DNA from 3 places in the Mesorhizobium sp. XAP4 genome. Region 3 is predicted to be linked to each of the others. Evidence: riboswitches for the same ligand, from Rfam matches in the RefSeq annotation. Region 3 holds a riboswitch; each other region holds the start of a gene.

Region 1 (7,142 bases), on a different contig from region 3:
CATTGGGACAAGCACGGCTTTGGCCGCTGGGCGGTCGAGGCGGATGAAAAGCTGGTCGGCTTCGGCGGCGTCACGGTATCGGCGGATTTCGACGGTCTGAACCTGTCTTATCATCTTCATCCGGCGAGCTGGGGACATGGCTATGCCACGGAATTGGTGATGGAAGCACTGCGCACCGCGTTCGGCCCCTTGCGTGCCGATCGGGTTGTCGGCCTCGTCCGCCCCGCCAATCCGGCTTCGCGACGGGTGCTGGAGAAATGTGGCTTCGTCTTCGAAAAAGAGGTGATGCTGCACGGGGCGCCAACGATAGTTTTGGCATTGGCGCACCCAAGAAGAGTCAATATTTCAGGCCCGGCCGCCTAGAGCGGCGCGCCCGGCCTAAGGCCCGGGCGCGCCGGAACTATTCCGCAGCAATCGCGGCTGCTTCGCATCCGTCCATCTCGCACTCAGCCGTGGCAAGGCTGCGCTGGCCAAGCAGCACCGTGGCCAGCGCGATCGTGCCTGAAGCCACAGAGACCCAGAACCCGTTCTGGGCACCGAACGCATCGACCACCGCGCCGGCCGCGAACGAGCCGAGCGCCATGCCGATGCCGATGCCGGTCATGACCCAGGTAATGCCTTCGGTCAGCATCGCCTCCGGCACATGCCGCTCGATCAGGCCGAAGGCGGTGATGAAGGTCGGCGAGATCGCCACGCCGCTGATGAACACGGTCAGCGCCAGCAGTGGCACGGTGTCGGCGGTGAGCGGCAACAGCGTGCCGAGCGCGACGAGGGCGACTGCGATGGCCAACTGGCGTTGCAGCGGCGCCTTCAGGCTGAGCGCGCCGACGATGATGCCGAGCACGAACGATCCCAGCGCGTAAACGCCGATGACAAGGCTGGCGGCGCCGGGCTGGCCAAGCTCCTTGGTGATCGCCACGGTGCTGACTTCCGTCGTCGCGAAGGTCGCGCCGATGAAGATCAGGGCGAAGGTGATGATCTGAACCGGCCGCAGGCGGATCGCCGAGCCGCTTGAGCCATGGTCCACCGGCCGCACTTGCGGCTCCGTCGAGCGTTGCAGGATGAAGGCCGCTGATCCGAATGCGAGAAATAATGTGCTCACCAGAACGCCGGCTTCCGGGAACAGGGCAGCACTGAGACCGACCGATAGCGATGCCCCGGCAATATAGACCAGTTCATCGGCCGCGGACTCGAAGGCGAATGCGGTGTTCATCTGCGGCCGTCCGCGGAAAATCTCTGTCCAGCGCGCCCGCACCATCGCCGGCATGCTTGGCATGGCCGCGGCCAGTAGGGCCGACACGAACAGCGTCCACACCGGCCAGTCCTGGTTGGCCGCCGCTATCAGGACGGCGAAAGCCAGCACCGCGATGATGGTGGTGGGCACGACGATCCGTGTCTGGCCCAGGCGGTCCACCAATCTCGATATCTGCGGCGCAACGAAAGCGTTGGCCAGAGCGTATGTTGCCGAGACGGCTCCGGCCAGCCAGTATTCGCCACGCGTCTGCGACAGCATCGCCACGATGCCGATGGGCGCCATGGCGATCGGCAGGCGCGCCATGAATCCGGCGGCCGCAAAGCCCTTGGCTCCGGGGGCACGAAAGATTTCCGAATAGGGATTTTGCATGGGTGGTTCCTCGACAAAGGACGATTCGGCAATTACATACGAAGCGTATGATTGTTAAATAGAGCATACGCCGCGTATGTCAATTGGCATACGTTACGTATGTGAATAGGGCCAGAAGCCATGCACAGACCCCGCAAGGAGATGATCGCCGAGACGCGCGCAAAGCTGATCGCGGCGGCCCGCCATGCCTTCGGCACAACAGGCTATGCGGAAGCCTCGATGGATGATTTCACCGCTTCGGCCGGGCTGACGCGCGGCGCGCTCTATCATCATTTCGGCGACAAGAAGGGGCTGCTGCAGGCGGTCATAGCCCAGATCGACGGCGAGATGGCGGCGCGCATCAATGAGGTCGCGTCGAGAGCGCCGACCCGCTGGCAGCATTTCGTCGACGAGTGCTCGACCTATATCGAGATGGCGCTGGAGCCGGAAATCCAGCGCATCATGTTCCGGGATGGCCCGGCCGTGCTGGGGGATCCAGCGCAATGGCCGAATGCCAGTGCGTGCATCGTGTCAATGACCGACCATCTGACCGCGCTGCAGGAGGAGGGGGTCGTTGTCTCGAGCCTCGACCCCGAGACGGCCTCGCGACTGATCAACGGAGCGAGCAGCCAGGCAGCGCAACGGATCGCCAATTCGAGCGACCCCGAAGCGACGTCGAAGAAGGTGGTGACGGCGTTCAAGCAACTGCTCGAAGGCCTGCTCAAGAAGCCGGATCCGCAGTCGAATTGAAGTTCCCACCGGAGCTTTTCGTGCCGGCAGCTGTTCCCGATAGGAATTTTTTCTTGACACCTGCCCTCAGCTAAGGTACATATTCGTCCATGGTGCTGATTTGCGCCGGTGACCCGCCGCACAGGCGGGTTTTTCGTGATGCTCCGTCAGACAACGCGCCGGCGAGAGGCTGCGAAAGAAAACCGTTGCCCAGAATTCGTCGCCCCGTGGTGCCAGGGCCGGCAATTGACAATCGCCGGGTTGAGTTCATCCTCTTCCACCATCTCTGAGGCGGAGATTCGGGGCACATGTGGGATTTCGAGATCGGCCGGTCGGTGTCCATCATGATGCGGACCTGGCCGTTCATCGTCTTTCGTATGATCGTCTATTTCGGCATCACGCTGGCCTACATCATGGCGAGCGGCACCGGAGCCTCGGTCGGCTATGGCGTCGGCCATATCTCCACCGATCCCGACGGGCCCATGTCCTTTGCCCTGTGGGGCGGCGTGGTCGGGTTTGGCATCGTCTCGATCGCGGTCTACTGGATCCGCGAATACATCCTCTATATCGTCAAGGCCGGCCACATCGCCGTCATGGTTCATCTGATCGACGGCCGCGACATTCCCGGCGGTCAGGACCAGATCGCCTACGCCAGGGATATCGTGACCCAGCGTTTTGCCGAGGCCAACATCCTTTTCGTCGTCGACCAACTCGTCAAGGGTGCCATCCGCGCCATCACCGGCCTGCTCGGCGGCATCGCCGCCTTCCTGCCTATACCGGGCCTGAGCGGCCTGGTCTCCTTCATCAACACGGTGATCCGCCTGTCGCTGACCTATGTCGACGAGATCATCCTCGGCTACAACATCCGCATCAATTCAGCCTCACCCTTCGAGACGGCGCGCCAAGGCGTCGTGCTCTATGCCCAGAACGGCAAGGTCATGGTCAAGAACGCCGTCTGGCTGGCGGTCATCATGTGGGGCGTTTCGTTCGTCATCTTTCTGATGATGCTGGCGCCTGCTGGTGCGATTCTGTTCCTGATGCCTGGCCAGCTCGCCGGCTGGGCTTTCGTGCTCGCCATCGTCTTCGCCTGGGCGTTCAAGGCGGCCTTCATCGAGCCTTTCGCCATCGCTTGCCTGATGCAGGTCTATTTCAAGACCATCGCGGGCCAGGTGCCGGATCCGGCCTGGGACGCCCGGCTGGCCGAGGCGTCGTCGAAGTTCAGGGAGCTCAAGGACAAGGCGCTCGCCTCCTTCGGCGGTTCGCGCTGGGGTACGGCCGGCGCCACACCCTGATCGGCCGGGCAGATGGTGTCTGGTGAGGCAGAAACGGTGTTGAGGCGCGCCACGGTGGACTTGAGCTGTGTCTCGCCTTGCCCGGAAAACGTCTCGCTCATGATCAGTTCCGGCAGCGGCAGCCGCCGTCCCCAACCATGCGTTTCAAGGTCCGGTTTGGAAGCGAACTCGGAAACACGGCCGACGCAGAGATAGGCGATTGGCGTTACGTGATCCGGAATGGCCAACAGCCGCTTCAGCGCCTCAGCCTCGATGATGCTCACCCAGCCGACGCCAACGCCCTCGGCACGCGCGGCCAGCCAGAAATTCTGCACCGCGCAGACGGTGCTGTAGAGATCCATCTCCGGATTGTGCCAGCGTCCCAGCGGCGAACCTTTCGAGCGCTGCCGGTCGCAAGTGATGCAGATGTTGAGCGCGCTTTCGCAGATGCCTTCCAGCTTGAGCTTGCGGTACAGCGCCTGTTTTTCCGCCTCGATCGCCGGCAGTTCCTGCTCGCGCGCGGCCAGGAACAGGTCGCGCACCCTTTCGCGTCGCTCGATGTCACGAATGACAATGAAATTCCATGGCTGCATGAAGCCGACCGATGGCGCATGATGAGCGGCAAGCAGCAGCCGCGCCAGCACGTCGTCATCGATCGCGGTGGGCAGGAAATGGCTGCGCACGTCGCGCCGCGTGAACATGGCGCGATAGACCGCATCGCGCGCATTCTGGTCGAATCCATCGTCAATGGCAGCGGTCATATGTTCCGGCATCGCTTGTCCCCTTGCGATTGCAGATTCAAAACGGTCAGAGCGTACTTTGTGCGTCCAAATGGACGCACGTCGCTCTGATGCCATCCGCCCGACCATGCGGATGACGATGCCTGCCAGGCCGGTCTTCTGGCTTGGGATCAACCCGCGTCCGGTGCCTTCCCGTCATCGACAGTGGCATTTACCGGCGCGGTCCCCCTCACAGCGTTGGGCACGCCACGGAATTCAACCGTGTTCCCGATTCTCCCGCTTGCGGCGGGCACCAGGCAGTACCCAGGGACCTTACGCCGAAGCGCCGGCGAGGCCAATGCCCGCGGCGACGCGAATGGACGCAGGCGCGATTTTCCCCAGTCATCGGCCGCCCGTGCATGGCCTTTGTCGATCCGGGTCACTAGATTAGGACGATGACCACCCGTCTCTACACGCATCCGATCTTCCTCGAGCATCTCACGCCGCCCGGACATCCCGAGCGGCCCGACCGCTTGCGCGCCATCGAGCGCGTGCTCGATGAGGAAGCCTTTGCCGGGCTCGATCGTATCCAGGCGCCGGAAGGCGACGAGGCCACCATCCTCTACGCGCATCCCGCCGATTTCGTCGCCCGCGTGCGCGCCGCCATTCCCGACGAAGGCATTGCCCGCATCGATGCCGACACCACTGCCAGTCCGAAGAGCTGGCAAGCGGCGATCACCGCGATCGGCGCCGCCAACGCCGCCGTCGATGATGTCTTTTCGGGCCGCGCCGACAACGTCTTCGTCGCCGCCCGGCCGCCCGGCCATCATGCCGAAAAGACCACGGCCATGGGCTTCTGCCTGTTCAACACGGCGGCGATCGCGGCGCGTTATGCGCAGAAGAAACACGGTGTCGAGCGCGTTGCCATCGTCGACTGGGACGTGCATCACGGCAATGGCACGCAGGATATTTTCTGGGACGATCCCTCGGTGCTCTATTGCTCGACACACCAGATGCCGCTTTATCCCGGCACCGGAGCGAAGACCGAAACGGGCGCCGGCAACATCGTCAACGCACCGCTGGCGCCGCAGACCGGCAGCGAAGTATTTCGCGATGCCTTCCTGTCGCGCGTCCTGCCCGCGCTCGACAATTTCGCGCCCGACCTGATCATCATTTCGGCTGGGTTCGACGCGCACCACCGCGATCCGCTGGCCGAGATCAATCTGACCGAGGATGATTTCGACTGGGCGACCGGCCAGTTGATGCAGCGCGCGGCACGCCACAGCGGCAACCGGCTCGTAAGCCTGCTCGAGGGCGGCTACGATCTGCAGGGATTGGCATTTTCGGTCGCCGCCCATGTCGGGCGACTGATGAAAGGATGAATGATGGCTGGTGAGACCAACGAAGACGTCAAGGCGATGAGCTTCGAGCAGGCACTCGATGCGCTGGAGAAGATCGTCGATGATCTGGAGCGTGGCGACGTGCCGCTCGACCAGTCGATCAGGATCTATGAACGTGGCGAGGCGCTGAAGGCGCATTGCGACCGGCTGCTGAAGGCCGCCGAGGACAAGGTCGAGAAGATCAGGCTGTCGCGCGACGGCAAGCCGGTTGGAACGGAGCCGCTCGACGCAGATTGAGGCCGGTCCGAACGATGGCCTCGCCTCACCGGTTTTTGGACATGATCATGATCGAGGCTATAACTCGTTGCGATTGAAACAGCTCAAGGACAAGAGGAGATACGGAAGCGATGTGCAGAAACATCAAGACCCTGTTCAATTTTGATCCGCCGGCAACCAATGACGAGGTGCGCGACGCGGCCCTTCAGTTCGTCCGCAAGCTGAGCGGAACGACGCGACCCTCGAAGCAGAACCAGCACGCCTTCGATCATGCCGTCGACGCCATCGCGGCCTCGGCGCGCGAACTGCTCGATTCCCTGGAAACCCATCAGCATCCGCGCAATCGCGAAGAGGTGGCGGCCAAGCTGCGGGCAAAGGCGGCCATCCGCTTTGCCTGATGCGGCCAGGCGGCCTTCGACCACCGACAAGGAGAGTCCATGAGCTTCTTCCCCGGGAAAGACCCTGAGGTGGGCGATGCGTTCGCCAGCGATCAGATCGAATTGATGGTCGTTCCGAACGCCAAGGACATCGGTGGTTTTCAGGTGCGCCGTGCCCTGCCAACGGCAAAAAGGCGGTTGGTCGGTCCGTTCATCTTCTTCGACCGCATGGGTCCCGCGATCCTGCGGGCCGGCCAGGCGCTGGACGTCCGTCCGCATCCGCATATCGGACTGTCGACGGTCACCTATCTGTTCGACGGCAAGATCCGGCACCGCGACTCCCTCGGCACCGAAATGGTCATTCAGCCCGGCGACGTGAATTTGATGACCGCCGGCCGCGGCATCGTCCATTCGGAGCGTACGCCGGAGGAACTGCGTGGCGCGCCGATGTCGGTATCCGGCCTGCAGACATGGCTGGCGCTGCCGGACGACAAGGAAGAGGTGGCTCCTGTGTTCGAGAACACAGGAGCGGTCAGGCTTCCCGAGATTGATGCCGAAGGCGTCAACGGGCGCCTCATCATCGGCGATTTCCAAGGATTACGGTCCCCGGTCAGGGCCGATTCGGAGACGCTCTACGCCGACCTGCGCCTGGCGCCCGGCGCCAGCGTGAAAATCCCTGCCGATGCGGAAGAGCGCGCCATTTACACGCTGGAAGGCGAGGTCTCGATTTCGGGCGATGTGTTCCCAGCCGAACGGCTGCTGGTGTTCCGTCCCGGTGACGAGATCGTCGTGTCGTCGCAGACCGGGGCGCATTTCATGCTGTTCGG
Region 2 (7,142 bases), on a different contig from region 3:
TCAACGTCTATGCCAGCGACCGGCAGACCAAGTTCAACGAGATGGAATATCATTTGCCGTTCGAGGAAGGGCCGAAGGCGCTGGCCGAGATCATCGAGCTGACCGAGAAGCGCTTTCCCGAGGTCTATTTCCCGATGGAGGTGCGCTCGGTCGCGCCGGACCAGTTCTGGCTTTCGCCATTCTACAACAGGCTGACCTGCTCCATCGCCATCCACCATGACGCCGCGAACGATCCTTTGCCGTTCATGCGGGCGGCAGAGCCGATCTTTCGCAGATATGGCGGCCGGCCGCATTGGGGCAAGATGCATAGCCTCAAGGCGGCGGAGCTGAAAAAGCTCTACCCGCGCTGGGACGATGCCATGGCGGCGCGCCGCGACATCGATCCGGAAAACCGCTTCGTGTCGCCCTACATGGCCGGCCTGTTCGGCATCGAATGATGAGCACCTATTTTTCCACCCTCTCGGATGCGCTGAAGACCGCCGGCATCTTCCGACCCTGCCTGCTGCTCGACCGCGATCGGCTGGACGGAAACATTGCCCTGGTAAAAAGGAGGCTGGATCCCGGCCTGGCCGTGCGGCTGGTCGACAAATCGCTCGCCTGCCTGCCGCTGCTTGCGCATATAGGCAAGGCGCTTCGCCATGAGCGCTTCATGACCTTCCACCCGCCGATCAGCGAGGCGGTGCTGAAGGCGTTTCCGGATGCCGATCTGCTCTACGGCAAGCCGATGCCGATCGGTGCGGCAAGGGCTGCGCTGGTGAAGGGTGATGCCGACTGGTCGCGTGTCTGCTGGCTGATCGACAGCGAGGAGAGACTGGCGGAATACGGTGCTCTCGCTGACGAACTCGGCATCGGCCTGCGCATCGCTTTCGAGATCGATGTCGGGCTGCATCGCGGCGGCTTTGCTGATCCCGCGGCCTTGTCGAAGGCGTTGAGCGCGTTGCCGGCCCGGCTGCATTGCGAAGGCGTCATGGCCTACGAGGCGCATGCACCGCTCATTCCCGGCCTTTTCGGCGGACCGGCAAAGGCATTGGCGGAGGCGTCGGCGCAGGCTGCGGCGTTCGTCGCCTGTCTCGGCGCCGACCAGCGCCGTATCCTCAACATCGGCGGCAGCAAGACCGCGCTGCTTCATCGTGGCGGCGCGGCCAATGAAGTGTCGATGGGCTCGGCCTTCGTGCTGCCCAGCGACTTCGATACGCCAGGCCTCGACGGCTTCCAGCCGGCGGCTTTCATCGCCACGCCGATCCTGAAAGTGGTCGAGCCGATGCTGCCTGGCCCGCCGGCCGTCACCCGCCTGCTGCAGGCGCTCGGCCGGTTTCCGCGCAAGGGCTGCTATCTCTATGGCGGCAAGTGGATGGCCGAGCCGGTCTTCCCCCAAGGCATGAAGACGAACGGCCTGCTCGGCCTGTCCTCCAACCAGCAATTCATGGGCTTGCCCGCCGATGCGACCGCAAGGCCAGGCGACTACGCGTTTCTAAGGCCGACGCAGAGCGAGGCCGTGCTGCAGCAATTCGGGTCGATCGCCGTGTTTTCCGGCGGAAAGGTCATCGATCGCTGGCCGGCGCTGCCGATGGCGTGATCGAGCTACGCCTTCACCGGTACCCAGATCTCCAGGCCGCCATTGCCGCTGTGGGCATCGAACTCCGGTCCATAGCGCTCGAATTCCGGTGCATCCGCGATTTCGTGACCGGAGGCGGGCAGCCAGCTGTTCCAGATCGTGTTGATCGTCCGGCGGATGGATGAGATGTGCTCGCGGTGCGAGAACACCGCATATTTCTGCGCCGGCACCCGCACCCGATAGAAGTCCTTCGGCAGATCCGCAAAGCCGGACACTTCGACGCCGACGACATAGTCGAAATTGCCCGCGTCGTCGCCATTAAGGCACACGCCGTAGAAAACGCCTGAGATCTCGCCGGGGATGTTGCCGATAAAGGGTGCAAAACGCTGCCACTGCATCGGAATCCCGGCGCTGGTTTCACAGCTGTAGCGTTCGCCGAGGCCGGCGATCAGGAACGGCCGGCTGGTCTCGAAGCGCGGTGGTTCGAGATTGGTGAGGAGGGACTGGTCCATCAGGATCGGCTCCACGAGGTCGAGGTTGTTGGTCGAGCCTTGCGCGCGCACCAGTTCCGGCGTGGTGCCGAACTGATCGCGGAAGGCACGGGTGAACGCCTCATGCGAGTTGTAGCCGGCGTCGAGCGCGACGACGAGGATGTCGGGCGCTCCGCCGGCCAGCTTGCGCGCCGCCTCGGTCAGCCGGCGTGAGCGCATGTAACCCATCACCGAGCGGCCGGTTGCGGCGCCGAAGGCGCGCGTCACATGAAAACGCGACACGCCGCTGCTTTGCGCGACATCGTCAAGCGAGATCGCCTCCGGCAGATGGCTCTCGACGAACCACAGCGCTTTCTCGGTCGGGTTCATGGGGCTCCTTTTCGCATTGGCCGGATCATCTTGGCGTTTCCTGGCGCGGCCAGTTTGATCGAAATTGCGCATTCCGTGCAATCTGCGCCGATCCCATGGGCTTTCGCTTGACAGCGGGCCGCGTCATCTCCTAAGAATGTTATGTTATTACATAAAATGAGCGTGCAATGCCTGTTTCCCTTAGCTGGCCCACCACTTCGTCCGAGAAATCCATTGCGAAGCGTTTGGTGGAAATCTACGCTGAAGTGGTGATGGTCCCCGAGCCGAAAGGCGAGGGGTGAAAAGGGAACACGGTGAGGCCTGTTCAGGTCGAGGCCGTGGCTGCCCCCGCAACTGTAAGCGGCGAGCAAAATCCGTGAATGCCACTGGCCGGCAAGGCTGGGAAGGCAGGATGGCGCAACGACCCGCGAGCCAGGAGACCTGCCATCACTGAGTTGACCGGACGGGGTGTGCCGGGAGGAAACGCGAATCCCGGCCTTGTCGGCCGGTTCGCCAGCTTCCTTCCGTCGCCAGTTTTGGAAAGTGACGGAAAGTTGGACGGCTCCATCGATCATCGCATCACCATGCGCACGCTTTGCCGTCCCCGCAATCCGGCGGGCTGCAGCCGATGAGCGCAGCGCTTCTCGAAGCCCATGACCTCTGTGCCATGGCGAATGGGCGGAATCTGGTCCAGGCGGTCAGCTTCTCGGTGGCCGCTGGCGATCGCCTTGCCATCATCGGTCCCAACGGCGCCGGCAAGACGACGCTGCTGCGCATGCTGTCGGGCATGCTGCGGCCAAGTTCCGGCGAGGTGAAGCTTGGCGGACGCGGGCTGGACAGGATTTCGGCCGCCGAGCGGGCGTTGCATATCGCCGTTGTCGGCCAGACCGACCAGCCCGATCCGCGGCTGGCGGTGATCGATTATGTCGAGCTTGGCCGGGTCCCGCACGCCGGACTGAGGCGCAGGAGCGAGGAACGCGACATTGTCGTCAATGCGCTGCGCCGGACCGGCCTGCTGCCGCTGCTTGGCCGCACCGTCGGCTCGCTGTCGGGCGGCGAGCGCCAGCGCGCCCAACTGGCGCGCGCCATCGCCCAGCAGCCCAAAATCCTGTTCCTCGACGAACCGACCAACCATCTGGACCCGCGCGCCCGCGGCGAACTGCTCGACCTCGTGGCAGGCTTCGAGATGACGGTGATCGCGGTGCTGCACGATCTGGCGCTGGTAGCACCCTTCGCCACCAGGGTTGCGGTGATGAATCATGCCCGCCTGCAAGCGCTCGCCGCACCGCGCGAAGCGCTGGCCCAACAGCTGATCCGCGAGATTTTCGGCATCGATGTGCTGCGCCTGCGCCATCCGACCGAGGATCGAGAGTTGACGGTGTTCGAGGTTCCGAACCGTGCCGCGCCGCCGTCGTGATTGAAGCCGTTCCATAGTCGACCCGATCCCACCCACAAGGAGCATACCCGTGAAACGCCTCGCTTTTTCGCTTGCCGTCTCGCTGCTGACCTCGACCGCCTTCGCCTTCCCGGTAACCGTCGACAGCTGCGGCAAGCCGCTGACCTTCGACGCGCCGCCGAAGCGCGCTGTCATCCATGATCTGAACATGGCCGAGATGGCTTTCGCGCTGAAATTGCAGCCGTCAATCGTCGGCCTGACCGGCATCACCGGATGGTACAAGGTCGGTCCCGAATTCAAGGCAGAGCAGGGTTCGATCCCGGAGCTGGCGCCGAAATATCCGACGCTCGAAAACCTCGTGGCCGTGGAGCCGGATTTCTTCTTCGCCGGCTGGTACTACGGCATGAAGCCGGGTGGCGAGGTGACGCCCGACACGCTTGCCCCGCACGGCATCAAGACGCTGGTTCTGGCGGAAAGCTGCGTCCATCTCGACAAGAGGCGCCCCGCCGCCTCGATGGACCTGCTCTACGGCGACGTCGAAAAGCTGGGCAAGATCTTCGGCAAGGAGACAGAGGCGGAAAAGCTTGTCTCTGGCTGGAAGGCGCAGCTCGCCGACATCACCGCCAAGGTCGGCAGCGCCAAGGGCACGCGGGTGTTCCTCTACGATTCCGGCGAGGACAAGCCGTTCACCGCAGGCAAGTTCGCCATCCCCAGCGCCATGATCACTGCCGCCGGCGGCGACAACATCATGGCTGACATGGACACCAGCTGGGGCAACACGGATTGGGAAACGGTGGCGTCGCGCAATCCGCAATTCCTCATCCTGCTCGATTACCAGGACGGTGGCGGCTACAGGAAGCTGCTCGACTTCCTGAAGGCGCATCCGGCCATGAAGGAGACCGACGCGGTCAAGAACGAGCGCTTCGTTGCCCTCCGCTACGCCGAGCTGACGCCTGGACCCGCCAACATCGAAGCGATCGACAAGATCGCCAAGGCCATGCACCCGGAAGCATTTTGAGCTTGCGCCATCCGGCATTTGCGTTGGCCATGCTGGCGGGAGCGGCGGCGATCGCCGCTCTCGCTCTGCTGTCGATCGCCTATGGCTCGACGCTGATCCCGCTGGCCGACGTTGTAGCAGCGCTTGGCCGCGCAATCGGCTTAGGCGGGCACGACGTGTCCGGGCCGGTCGGCAAGATCGTCGTCGATCTGCGGCTGCCGCGCACGATCCTGGCCATCTGCGTCGGCGCGGGCCTCGGCGTCGTCGGCGCGCTGCTGCAGACAGTGACCCGCAACGATCTCGCCGATCCGTTCCTGTTCGGCCTGTCGTCGGGCGCCGCCGCCGGTGCTGTTTCCGTCATCACCGTCTTCGGCGACAGCTTTGGCATCTGGACGTTGCCGGTCGCGGCCTTCACCGGCGGCATATTGGCCGCCGGCGTCGTCCTGCTGCTGGTCGCGCGGGTGAGGGGCCAAGGGCCGGAGCGGCTGATCCTCGCCGGCCTTGCCGTGTCCTTCATGTTCACCGCCTTGACCAACTACCTGGTCTTTGCCGGCGACCAGCGCGCCGCCCACTCCGTGTTGTTCTGGACGATGGGCGGCCTTGGCCTGGCGCGCTGGGACAATATCTGGTTGGGCGCGCTGGGTGCGGGCACCATTCTGGCTTACGCGCTGTGGAACCACCGCCGGCTCGATGCCTTCCTGGCCGGCGAAAACGCCGCCGAAAGCCTTGGCGTGCCAGTGGCGCGCATGCGCCGAATGACGTTTCTCGTCGCCGCCTTCTCGACGGCGATCCTGGTCTCTGTCGCCGGGGTCATCGGCTTCGTCGGGCTGATGATCCCGCATCTGTCGCGGCCGCTGGCAGGCCCCTTGCATCTGCGCCTGGTTGCCAGCTGCGCCGTCTTCGGCGCGGTGCTTTTGCTGGCCAGCGATCTTCTGGCCCGAACGCTGCTGCCGCCGCAGGAACTGCCGATCGGCATCATCACCAGCTCGGTCGGTGCGTTCTTCGTCGTCACCATGCTGATCCGCAACCGGCTTTGAGCGCGTTTGGCAACCGGTCGCCGGATCACACGGTCCAGAAATAGCGCACGATGTGGAAGAACACCGGGGCGGCGAAGACCAGGCTGTCGGTGCGGTCCATCATGCCGCCATGGCCTTCGATGAGATGGCCCCAGTCCTTGACGCCCTGGTCGCGCTTGATGGCCGAGGCGACCAGCCCGCCTAGGAATCCCATCGAGCAGGCGACGAAAGCCACGGCTGCCGCCTGCAGCGGCGAGAAGGGCGTCACGAACGACAACAGCGCGCCGAGCAGGCTCGCCGACACCAATCCGCCGATCAGCCCTTCCCAGGTTTTCGACGGCGAGACGTTCGGCGAAAACCGGTGTTTACCAAACAGCTTGCCGAAGATGTACTGCAGCACGTCGCTGCCTTGCACGACGATGATCAGGAAGGCGATCAGCAGCAAGGTGCGGCCTTCGAAGCCTGGCACGTCGAGTGTCAGCAGGGCGGGGACGTGGCTGACGCAATAGACCGAGATCATCACCGCCCATTGCTGCGCGGCGATCCGCTCGAGGAAGCGTTCGGTGTCGCCATGCAGCGCCGTGATGGCCGGCATCAAGAGGAAGCAGTAGACCGGAATGAAGATGACGAAGAGCCCATACCAGGCGGTCCACACCAGCCAGTACTGAAACGGGATGATGATGCCGAACATGCCGAGCAGCACCCAATGGTCGCTGCGGCGCGTATGCGTCAGCGTCACGAATTCGCGCAGCGCGGCGAAGGAAATCAGCGCAAACAGGATGGTCATCCCGTAACGGCCGAAGAAGAAGGCGACCGTCATCAGCGCCACCATCACCCACCAGGCGTTGATGCGCTGCGTGAGATTGACAAGCGTCGAGCTCAGCGGCTTCGGCGCTCGCGCCGAAAGGATGGTGGCGACGATGCTGGCGGTGGTCAAAACCGCCAGCAGGCCGATGATCAGGATGGAGATCTCGTGGCGCATCAATCGTCTCGCTCGGGACGCGGGTTGAGCGCCAGAAGCGCGGCGTGGGCGCGCTCGAGAAAGGCGCGGCGTTCTTCGCCCGGGCCAACCGCGACAGGCGCGCCGAAAACGACGCGGCACAGCAGCGGCACCGGCAGGAACTGGCCCTTGGGCAGCACGCGCGACATGTTCTCGATCCAGCACGGGATCAGCTCGACCTCAGGCCGCGCCGTCGACAGATTGTAGAGCCCGGAGCGGAACGCCAGCAGCGGCTCGTCTGTCATGTTGCGGGTGCCCTCGGGAAACAGGATAAGCGAGTGCCCTTGGTCGAGAACCGACAGCATGATCTCGATGGGGTTTTCCTCAGGTCTCGTCCAT
Region 3 (7,142 bases):
ACGAAGCCCCACAGCGGCGGCGTCAGCGCACCGACGTCCATCGCCTGCGTCGTCACATTGAGGATGTGCGACATGATGCGGCCGATCTCGCTGTAGAGAACGCGGATCACCTGGCCACGCTTCGGCACCTCGATGCCGAGCAGACGCTCGGCGGCCAGCGCAAAGGCATGTTCCTGGTTCATCGGCGCGCAATAGTCGAGCCGGTCGAGATAGGGTACCGCCTGCAGATAGGTTTTGGCTTCGATCAGCTTTTCGGTACCGCGATGCAGCAGTCCGATATGCGGATCGACGCGATCGACGACTTCGCCGTCCAGCTCCAGCACAAGGCGCAAAACGCCGTGCGCCGCGGGGTGTTGCGGGCCGAAATTGATGTTGAAGTTGCGGACGGAGGTTTCAGCCATTTACTGCTTTGCCTTCTCGTCACCCGGCAGCACGTAATCCGTACCTTCCCACGGGGACAGAAAATCGAAATTGCGGAATTCCTGCTTGAGCTCGACCGGCTCATAGATAACGCGCTTGGCCTCGTCGTCGTAGCGCACCTCGACGAAGCCGGTCAGCGGGAAATCCTTGCGCAAGGGATGGCCTTCGAAGCCATAGTCGGTCAGCAGGCGGCGCAGGTCGGGATGGCCGGAGAACAAAACGCCGTAGAGATCGTAGGTCTCGCGCTCGAACCAGTCGGCGCCGGGATAGACGCCGGTGATCGACGGCACCATGGTTTCCTCGTCGGCCTGCACCTTGACGCGGACGCGCACATTCTGCTTCGGCGACAACAGGTGATAGACGACGTCGAAACGCTTGGCCCGCGACGGATAGTCGGCGCCGCAGACATCGATGATCGAGATGAACTGGCAGCGCGCATCGTCGCGCAGGAAGGTCATCACCTCGACCAGATCGCGCGGCTCGACATGGACGGTGAGTTCGCCATAGGCGATATCAGCCTCGTTCACGCGGCCGATCAGCTTCTCGCCGAGATAGGTCGACAGTTCGCTCAGGGATGCGGTCATGGATTTACCGTTCGATCGTGCCGGTGCGGCGGATCTTCTTCTGCAAGAGAAGAATGCCGTAGAGCAGCGCTTCGGCGCTCGGCGGGCAGCCGGGCACATAGATGTCGACCGGCACGATGCGGTCGCAGCCGCGCACCACCGAATAGGAGTAGTGGTAATAGCCGCCGCCATTGGCGCAGGAGCCCATCGAGATGACGTAGCGCGGCTCCGGCATCTGGTCGTAGACCTTGCGCAGCGCCGGCGCCATCTTGTTGGTCAGCGTGCCGGCGACGATCATGATGTCGGACTGGCGCGGAGACGCGCGTGGCGCGACACCGAACCGCTCCGAATCATAGCGCGGCATCGAGGTGTGGATCATCTCGACCGCGCAGCAGGCGAGGCCGAACGTCATGAACATCAGCGACCCGCTGCGCGCCCAGGTGATGAGCGCCTCGGTCGAAGTGACCAGAAAGCCCTTGTCGGCCAACTCGTTGTTGATCTCGAGGAAGAAGGGATCGTCCTCCCCCACCGGCCTGCCGGTGTTGGGATCGATGATGCCCTTGGGCTTCGGCGCGACGAGGGTGCCTGAACTGTCGTTCAATCCCATTCCAGCGCTCCTTTTTTCCATTCATAGGCAAAGCCGATGGTCAGCACCGCCAAAAAAACCATCATCGACCAGAAACCGAGCATTCCGATCTTCGAAAACGACACCGCCCACGGAAACAGGAAGGCTACTTCCAGGTCGAAGATGATGAACAGGATCGACACCAGGTAGAAACGGATGTCGAACTTCATGCGGGCGTCGTCGAACGAGTTGAAACCGCACTCGTAGGCGGAAAGCTTTTCGGGATCGGGATTGCGGTAGGCCACCAGGAAGGGCGCGGCCAGCAGCGCCAGGCCGACAACCAGCGCCACGCCTATGAACAGGACGATGGGCAGGTATGAGCTCAAGAGTGCGTTCATGCTCGGCTTTCCGTTGGCGCCAATCCACGTTGATTACAGCACCGGACCCTAATGCGGAAGCGTGACAGTTTAACCGCTGAACCGTTTTAAGGGCCTATGCTGCAACGCGGCGAGGGTTAGCGCAGCACTTCCAGCGAAGCAAGTCAAACCTTGTTCAAAACATCGACCTGGACGGCATATCGCGGCAAACTGGTCCGATCCGCTCCTGTTTGATTTCCTTCGCTTTTTACTCCACTTTTCTCTCCTGACATGAATGCTGCCAAAACCCTGCTAGCATTGGGTTGGAATCAGCCATTCGACCCTCGGTCAAAACACTTCAAAGTGATACCTGCATGAAGGAAAAGATCTCGCTCCCGATGGCCCGGCGCATCGCCCTTGCCGCCCAAGGGTTCCTCGATCCTCGCCCGACCGGCACGCCCGACCGCCGGCATTTTGCCCGCACGCTCTCCCGCACCGGCCTGTTGCAGATCGATTCCGTCAGCGCGGTGGTGCGCGCTCATTATATGCCGCTCTATTCGCGCCTTGGCCCCTACCCGCTCGCTCTGCTCGACAACGCGGCCGTGACGCGCAAGCGCATGGTTTTCGAATATTGGGCGCACGAGGCCTCCTTCCTGCCGGTCGAGACATACCCGCTGATGCGCTGGCGCATGCAGCGCGCCGAGCGGGGCGAGGAAATGTATCTGGGTCTCGCCAAATGGGGCCGCGAACACGCCGCCTACATCGAAGAGATCTACCGCGAGGTCGCCGAGCGCGGCCCGATCGCCGCTTCCGCGCTGGAGGGCCAGAAAGGTTCGGGCGGCTGGTGGGGCTGGAGCCATGCCAAACACGCCTTCGAATGGCTGTTCTGGGCCGGCCGCATCACCACGGCGCACCGCCGCGGTTTCGAGCGCTTCTATGACCTGCCCGAGCGCGTGCTGCCGCAGGCGATCCTCGATCTGCCGGTGCCGACGCCTGAGGACGCGCACCGCGAATTGCTGCGCATTTCCGCCCGCGCCCACGGCGTGGCGACTTCAAGCGATTTGCGCGACTATTTCCGCCTGTCGCCGGCCGATATGAAAGGCCGGTTGGAGGAACTGGTTGAAACGGGCGAGTTGCTGCCGGTGCGTGTCGAAGGCTGGGACAAGCCGGCCTATCTTCACCGGGACGCCCGTCTGCCGCGCAAAGTCGAGGCCCGCGCCTTGCTGGCACCCTTCGATCCGGTCGTCTTCGAGCGCTCGCGCACCGAGCGGCTGTTCGATTTCCACTACCGCATCGAGATCTACACACCGGCCGACAAGCGGCAGTATGGCTATTATGTCCTGCCGTTCCTGCTCGGCGACCGGATCGTGGCGCGCATCGACCTCAAGGCAGATCGCCCGGCCAGCATACTGCGCGTCCATGCAGCCTATGCGGAGCCCGGTGCGCCGCCTGAAACTGCTGCGGAGCTGTTCGAGGAATTGAAGCAGATGCAAGGTTGGCTCGGGCTCGAACGCATCGAAGTGACGCCTGCCGGGGATTTGGGGCCGGCGCTGGCCGACATAGCCGTGTCGTAAGCTCGCGTTGACACCGCCGCCCGCAAAAGCCTAAATCCGGTTCCAGATGGTCCCTTGCCCGCAACGGCAAGGGCTAAGAGGGAATGCGGTGCGGGGCAAAATCCCAAATCCGCGGCTGTCCCCGCAACTGTAAGCGAAGAGCCAAGGCCGAAAGCCACTGGGAGTTCCCGGGAAGGCGGCTACCCAAGGCGATGACGCGCGAGCCAGGAGACCTGCCGTCTGCGACTGTAGAATCCGATCGCCCGGCGGGTTTCCGGGCAAGGAGCCCGATCTTTGGACCACGACAGCAGTTTTTCGGCTGGCACAGCGGATATTTCGTCCGGCCATGATGATGCCTTGGCCGGCGTCACCATCATCGTCTGCGGCTCCTGCCGCAATGAGACCGGCTCCGACGCTCATCCCCGCGCCGGCGAGTTGCTGACGGACGACACGCGCCGCGCCGCCGCTGGCGACGATATCCGCATCCGCAGCGTCGAATGCCTTGGCAATTGCAAGCGGCGCCTCAGCGCCGCGATCCTGCGCGACGGTTGCTGGAGCTATGTCTTCGGCGACCTGACCGCGACCAGCGGCGCCGACCTCGTGACAGGCGCAAAGCTCTTCGCCACCTCGAAAGATGGCCTGATCCCGTGGCGTGGCCGCCCCGATAGCCTCAAGCGCGGCCTCGTGGCCCGCATTCCACCCATCGACATGCTGAAGGATTGACCATGACCACTTCCGTATCCCGCGTTCCCTGCACCGTCGTCACTGGCTTCCTCGGCGCCGGCAAGACGACGCTGGTCCGCCATCTCCTGGAAAACGCCGGCGGCAAGCGCATCGCCATCATCGTCAACGAATTCGGCGACATCGGCATCGATGGCGAGATCCTCAAGGGATGCGGTATCGACACCTGCCCCGAGGAAAACATCGTCGAACTGGCCAATGGCTGTATCTGCTGCACCGTCGCCGATGATTTCGTCCCGGCGCTCGACCAAATCCTGTCGCTGACGCCGAAGGTCGACCATATCCTGATCGAAACCTCGGGCCTGGCATTGCCCAAGCCGCTGGTCCAGGCCTTTCAGTGGCCGAGCGTGAAAAGCCGGGTGACCGTCGATGGCGTCATCGCCGTGGTCGACGGACCGGCATTGGCCGAAGGCCGCGTCGCCAACGACATGGAGGCCCTCCAGGCGCAGCGCGCCGGGGACGAGACGCTCGACCACGACGATCCGGTGGAAGAACTGTTCGAGGACCAGATCGCCTGCGCCGACCTGATCATCCTGTCGAAGAGCGACCTGATGGACGCCGCCGGCACCGCCCGCGCCAATGCCATCATTGGCGAACACTCCGCCCGCGCGGTGAAGATCGTGCCGACGTCGCATGGCAAGGTCGATCCCTCGGTGCTGCTCGGGCTCGGTCTCGCCGTCGAGGACGACATCGAGAACCGCAAATCCCATCATGACGGCGCCTTCGACCACGAGCATGACGACTTCGACACGTTCATCGTCGACATTGCCTCGATCGCCAATCCGGACGAGCTGGCAAAGCGCGTCGCCACCGTCGCCGAAGAAGAGAACGTGCTGCGCGTAAAAGGCTTCGTCGAGGTCGGCGGCAAGCCGATGCGGCTGTTGCTGCAGGCCGTCGGACCGCGCGTCAATCATTACTATGACCGTGCCTGGACCGCTGAGGATGACCGCCGTTCGCGCCTCGTCGTCATCGGCCTGAAGGGGCTGAACCGCCCGGCGATCGAGCGTATACTCGCCGGCTGATTTCGGACACGGGTCGCGATGCACATCCTCACCACGACATCCGCCTCGCTCGACGACCTCGCCGAGCCGGTCGATCTGCGGCAGACGCCGGCGGATATCGTGGCGCTGTCCTTCACCGACAGCGACCTCGCCGGACTGGCGGCGGCGTGGAGGACCGATGCCGACCGCCTGCCCTCGATGCGGCTGGCCGCACTGCGCGACCTGCGCCATCCCATGTCCGTCGACCTCTGGGTCGACAGCGTCGCCCGCCATGCCAAGATCATCCTCGTGCGCATCCTCGGCGGCTACGACTGGTGGCGCTACGGCTGCGACCAGCTTGCCTCGACCGCCCGCGAACGCGGCATAAAACTGGCGCTGCTGCCCGGCGAATGCCGCGACGAGGATCTGCGCCTGATCGAAGCCTCGACGCTGCCGCGCGAGGAGTTGGACGGCCTGCTCGACTATTTCCGCGAGGGCGGCCCGGCGAATATGAGCGCACTGGTGCGGAAATTGGCGCGGCTGGCGGGGTCGGATGCGGAAGTTATCGGCCCGGTGGTGGTGCCGAAAGCTGGTTTTTACGTGCCTGGAAGTGGAGTTGTGGAGAAGCGGGACTTATCGAATGCTGGCGCTTACAACGTCAACGCTCCTATCATCCCCATCCTGTTCTATCGCTCGATGCTGCTGGCCGCCGATGTCGCGCCCATCGATGCGCTTGTTGAAGCGCTGCGGCAGCGCGGCATCGACCCAGTCCCGATCTTCGTCTCCAGCCTCAAGGACCCAACCTCCCTCGCCTTCGTGGAAACAGCACTGACGGCGCTGAAGCCCGCCGCCATCATCACCGCGACCGCTTTCGCCTCAGGCGCCGAACCCGGCATCGAAACGCTATTCGACCGCGCCGGCGTGCCTGTCTTCCAGGTCATCGTCGCCACCACCCGCCGCGACATCTGGCAAAACAACCAGCGTGGCCTGGCACCCGCCGACCTCGCCATGCATGTCGTGCTGCCCGAACTCGACGGCCGCGTCCTCGCCGGCGCCATTTCCTTCAAGGGCGAGACCGAGACCGATCCCGCACTCGGCCACCGCGCCTTCGCCAACCGGCCGGAACCGGATCGCGTGGCGCAGGTCGCTGACCGCGTCGCGGCCTTCATCAAGTTGCAGGAGACACCCCGCGCCGGGCGCAAGCTGGCCATCCTAATCCCGGATTACCCTAGCGCTCCTGGTCGAACCGGCTATGCCGTCGGCCTCGACGTGCCGTCCAGCGTGCTCGCCATGCTGCATGACCTGAAGGAGCAGGGCTATGTGATTGAGGGGATTCCGCAGACGCCGCGTGGGTTGCTGGATTTGCTTGAGCGGAGTGCCGACGGGTTGGGGCTGGACGATTATCTCGCTCTTTCGACGGAATTGCCGACAGGTGCAATTGCTGCAGTCGAGGCTGCTTGGGGGAAGGCAGAAGACGAGACAGGTTTGCGCGAGGCGCCCCCCTCTGTTCTACCGGAGGGGGGCGCCTCGCGCCAACCTTCGCGACCGACCACTGCACGTTTCCCCTTCCGCGCCGCCACCTTCGGCAACGTCACCATCGCCCTCGCCCCCGACCGCGGCTGCTCCGTCGACCGCCGCGCCGACTACCACGACCCGACGCTGCCCCCGCGCCATGCGCTGATCGCCTTCGGCCTCTGGCTGCGCAAGTCGCTCGGCGTTCACGCGCTGGTCCATGTCGGCGCCCATGGCACGCTTGAATGGCTGCCGGGCAAAACCGTTGCTCTGTCGGAAAACTGCTTTCCGGAGATCGTCACCGGTCCCCTGCCCGTCATCTATCCCTTCATCGTCTCCAACCCGGGCGAAGCGGCGCAGGCCAAGCGGCGCATTGCCGCCGTCACCCTTGGCCATTTGCCGCCACCGCTGACCGGCGCCGGGCTGGACGAAAACCAGCACAAGCTCGAGCG

What was found. A riboswitch is a leader RNA that binds a small molecule or an ion and turns the genes downstream of it on or off. The one in region 3 is predicted to bind cobalamin.
Region 1: it holds a riboswitch for cobalamin, as region 3 does, so the genes downstream of both, bluB (5,6-dimethylbenzimidazole synthase) here and P3C39_RS04835 (DUF1636 family protein) in region 3, are expected to answer to the same signal.
Region 2: it holds a riboswitch for cobalamin, as region 3 does, so the genes downstream of both, P3C39_RS26275 (ABC transporter ATP-binding protein) here and P3C39_RS04835 (DUF1636 family protein) in region 3, are expected to answer to the same signal.

The regions. Positions count from the first base shown of each region.
Region 1 is NZ_JARIXW010000003.1:412,665-419,806, forward strand. It holds gene P3C39_RS15425 (GNAT family protein) at 1-363, shown strand, start outside; gene P3C39_RS15430 (MFS transporter) at 401-1,624, opposite strand; gene P3C39_RS15435 (TetR/AcrR family transcriptional regulator) at 1,745-2,353, shown strand; gene P3C39_RS15440 (hypothetical protein) at 2,641-3,624, shown strand; partial or broken gene bluB (5,6-dimethylbenzimidazole synthase) at 3,747-4,472, opposite strand; cobalamin riboswitch at 4,475-4,655, opposite strand; gene P3C39_RS15450 (histone deacetylase family protein) at 4,778-5,704, shown strand; gene P3C39_RS15455 (exodeoxyribonuclease VII small subunit) at 5,708-5,959, shown strand; gene P3C39_RS15460 (DUF2277 domain-containing protein) at 6,070-6,336, shown strand; gene P3C39_RS15465 (pirin family protein) at 6,376-7,142, shown strand, end outside.
Region 2 is NZ_JARIXW010000007.1:5,722-12,863, forward strand. It holds gene P3C39_RS26260 (D-arabinono-1,4-lactone oxidase) at 1-437, shown strand, start outside; gene P3C39_RS26265 (alanine racemase) at 437-1,576, shown strand; gene P3C39_RS26270 (AraC family transcriptional regulator) at 1,582-2,415, opposite strand; cobalamin riboswitch at 2,651-2,858, shown strand; gene P3C39_RS26275 (ABC transporter ATP-binding protein) at 3,023-3,811, shown strand; gene P3C39_RS26280 (ABC transporter substrate-binding protein) at 3,861-4,808, shown strand; gene P3C39_RS26285 (iron ABC transporter permease) at 4,838-5,824, shown strand; gene P3C39_RS26290 (phosphatidate cytidylyltransferase) at 5,850-6,785, opposite strand; gene P3C39_RS26295 (lysophospholipid acyltransferase family protein) at 6,785-7,142, opposite strand, start outside.
Region 3 is NZ_JARIXW010000001.1:962,718-969,859, reverse strand. It holds gene P3C39_RS04860 (NADH-quinone oxidoreductase subunit D) at 1-401, opposite strand, end outside; gene P3C39_RS04855 (NADH-quinone oxidoreductase subunit C) at 402-1,004, opposite strand; gene P3C39_RS04850 (NADH-quinone oxidoreductase subunit B) at 1,009-1,590, opposite strand; gene P3C39_RS04845 (NADH-quinone oxidoreductase subunit A) at 1,581-1,946, opposite strand; gene P3C39_RS04840 (winged helix-turn-helix domain-containing protein) at 2,279-3,478, shown strand; cobalamin riboswitch at 3,509-3,713, shown strand; gene P3C39_RS04835 (DUF1636 family protein) at 3,752-4,180, shown strand; gene cobW (cobalamin biosynthesis protein CobW) at 4,183-5,220, shown strand; gene cobN (cobaltochelatase subunit CobN) at 5,239-7,142, shown strand, end outside.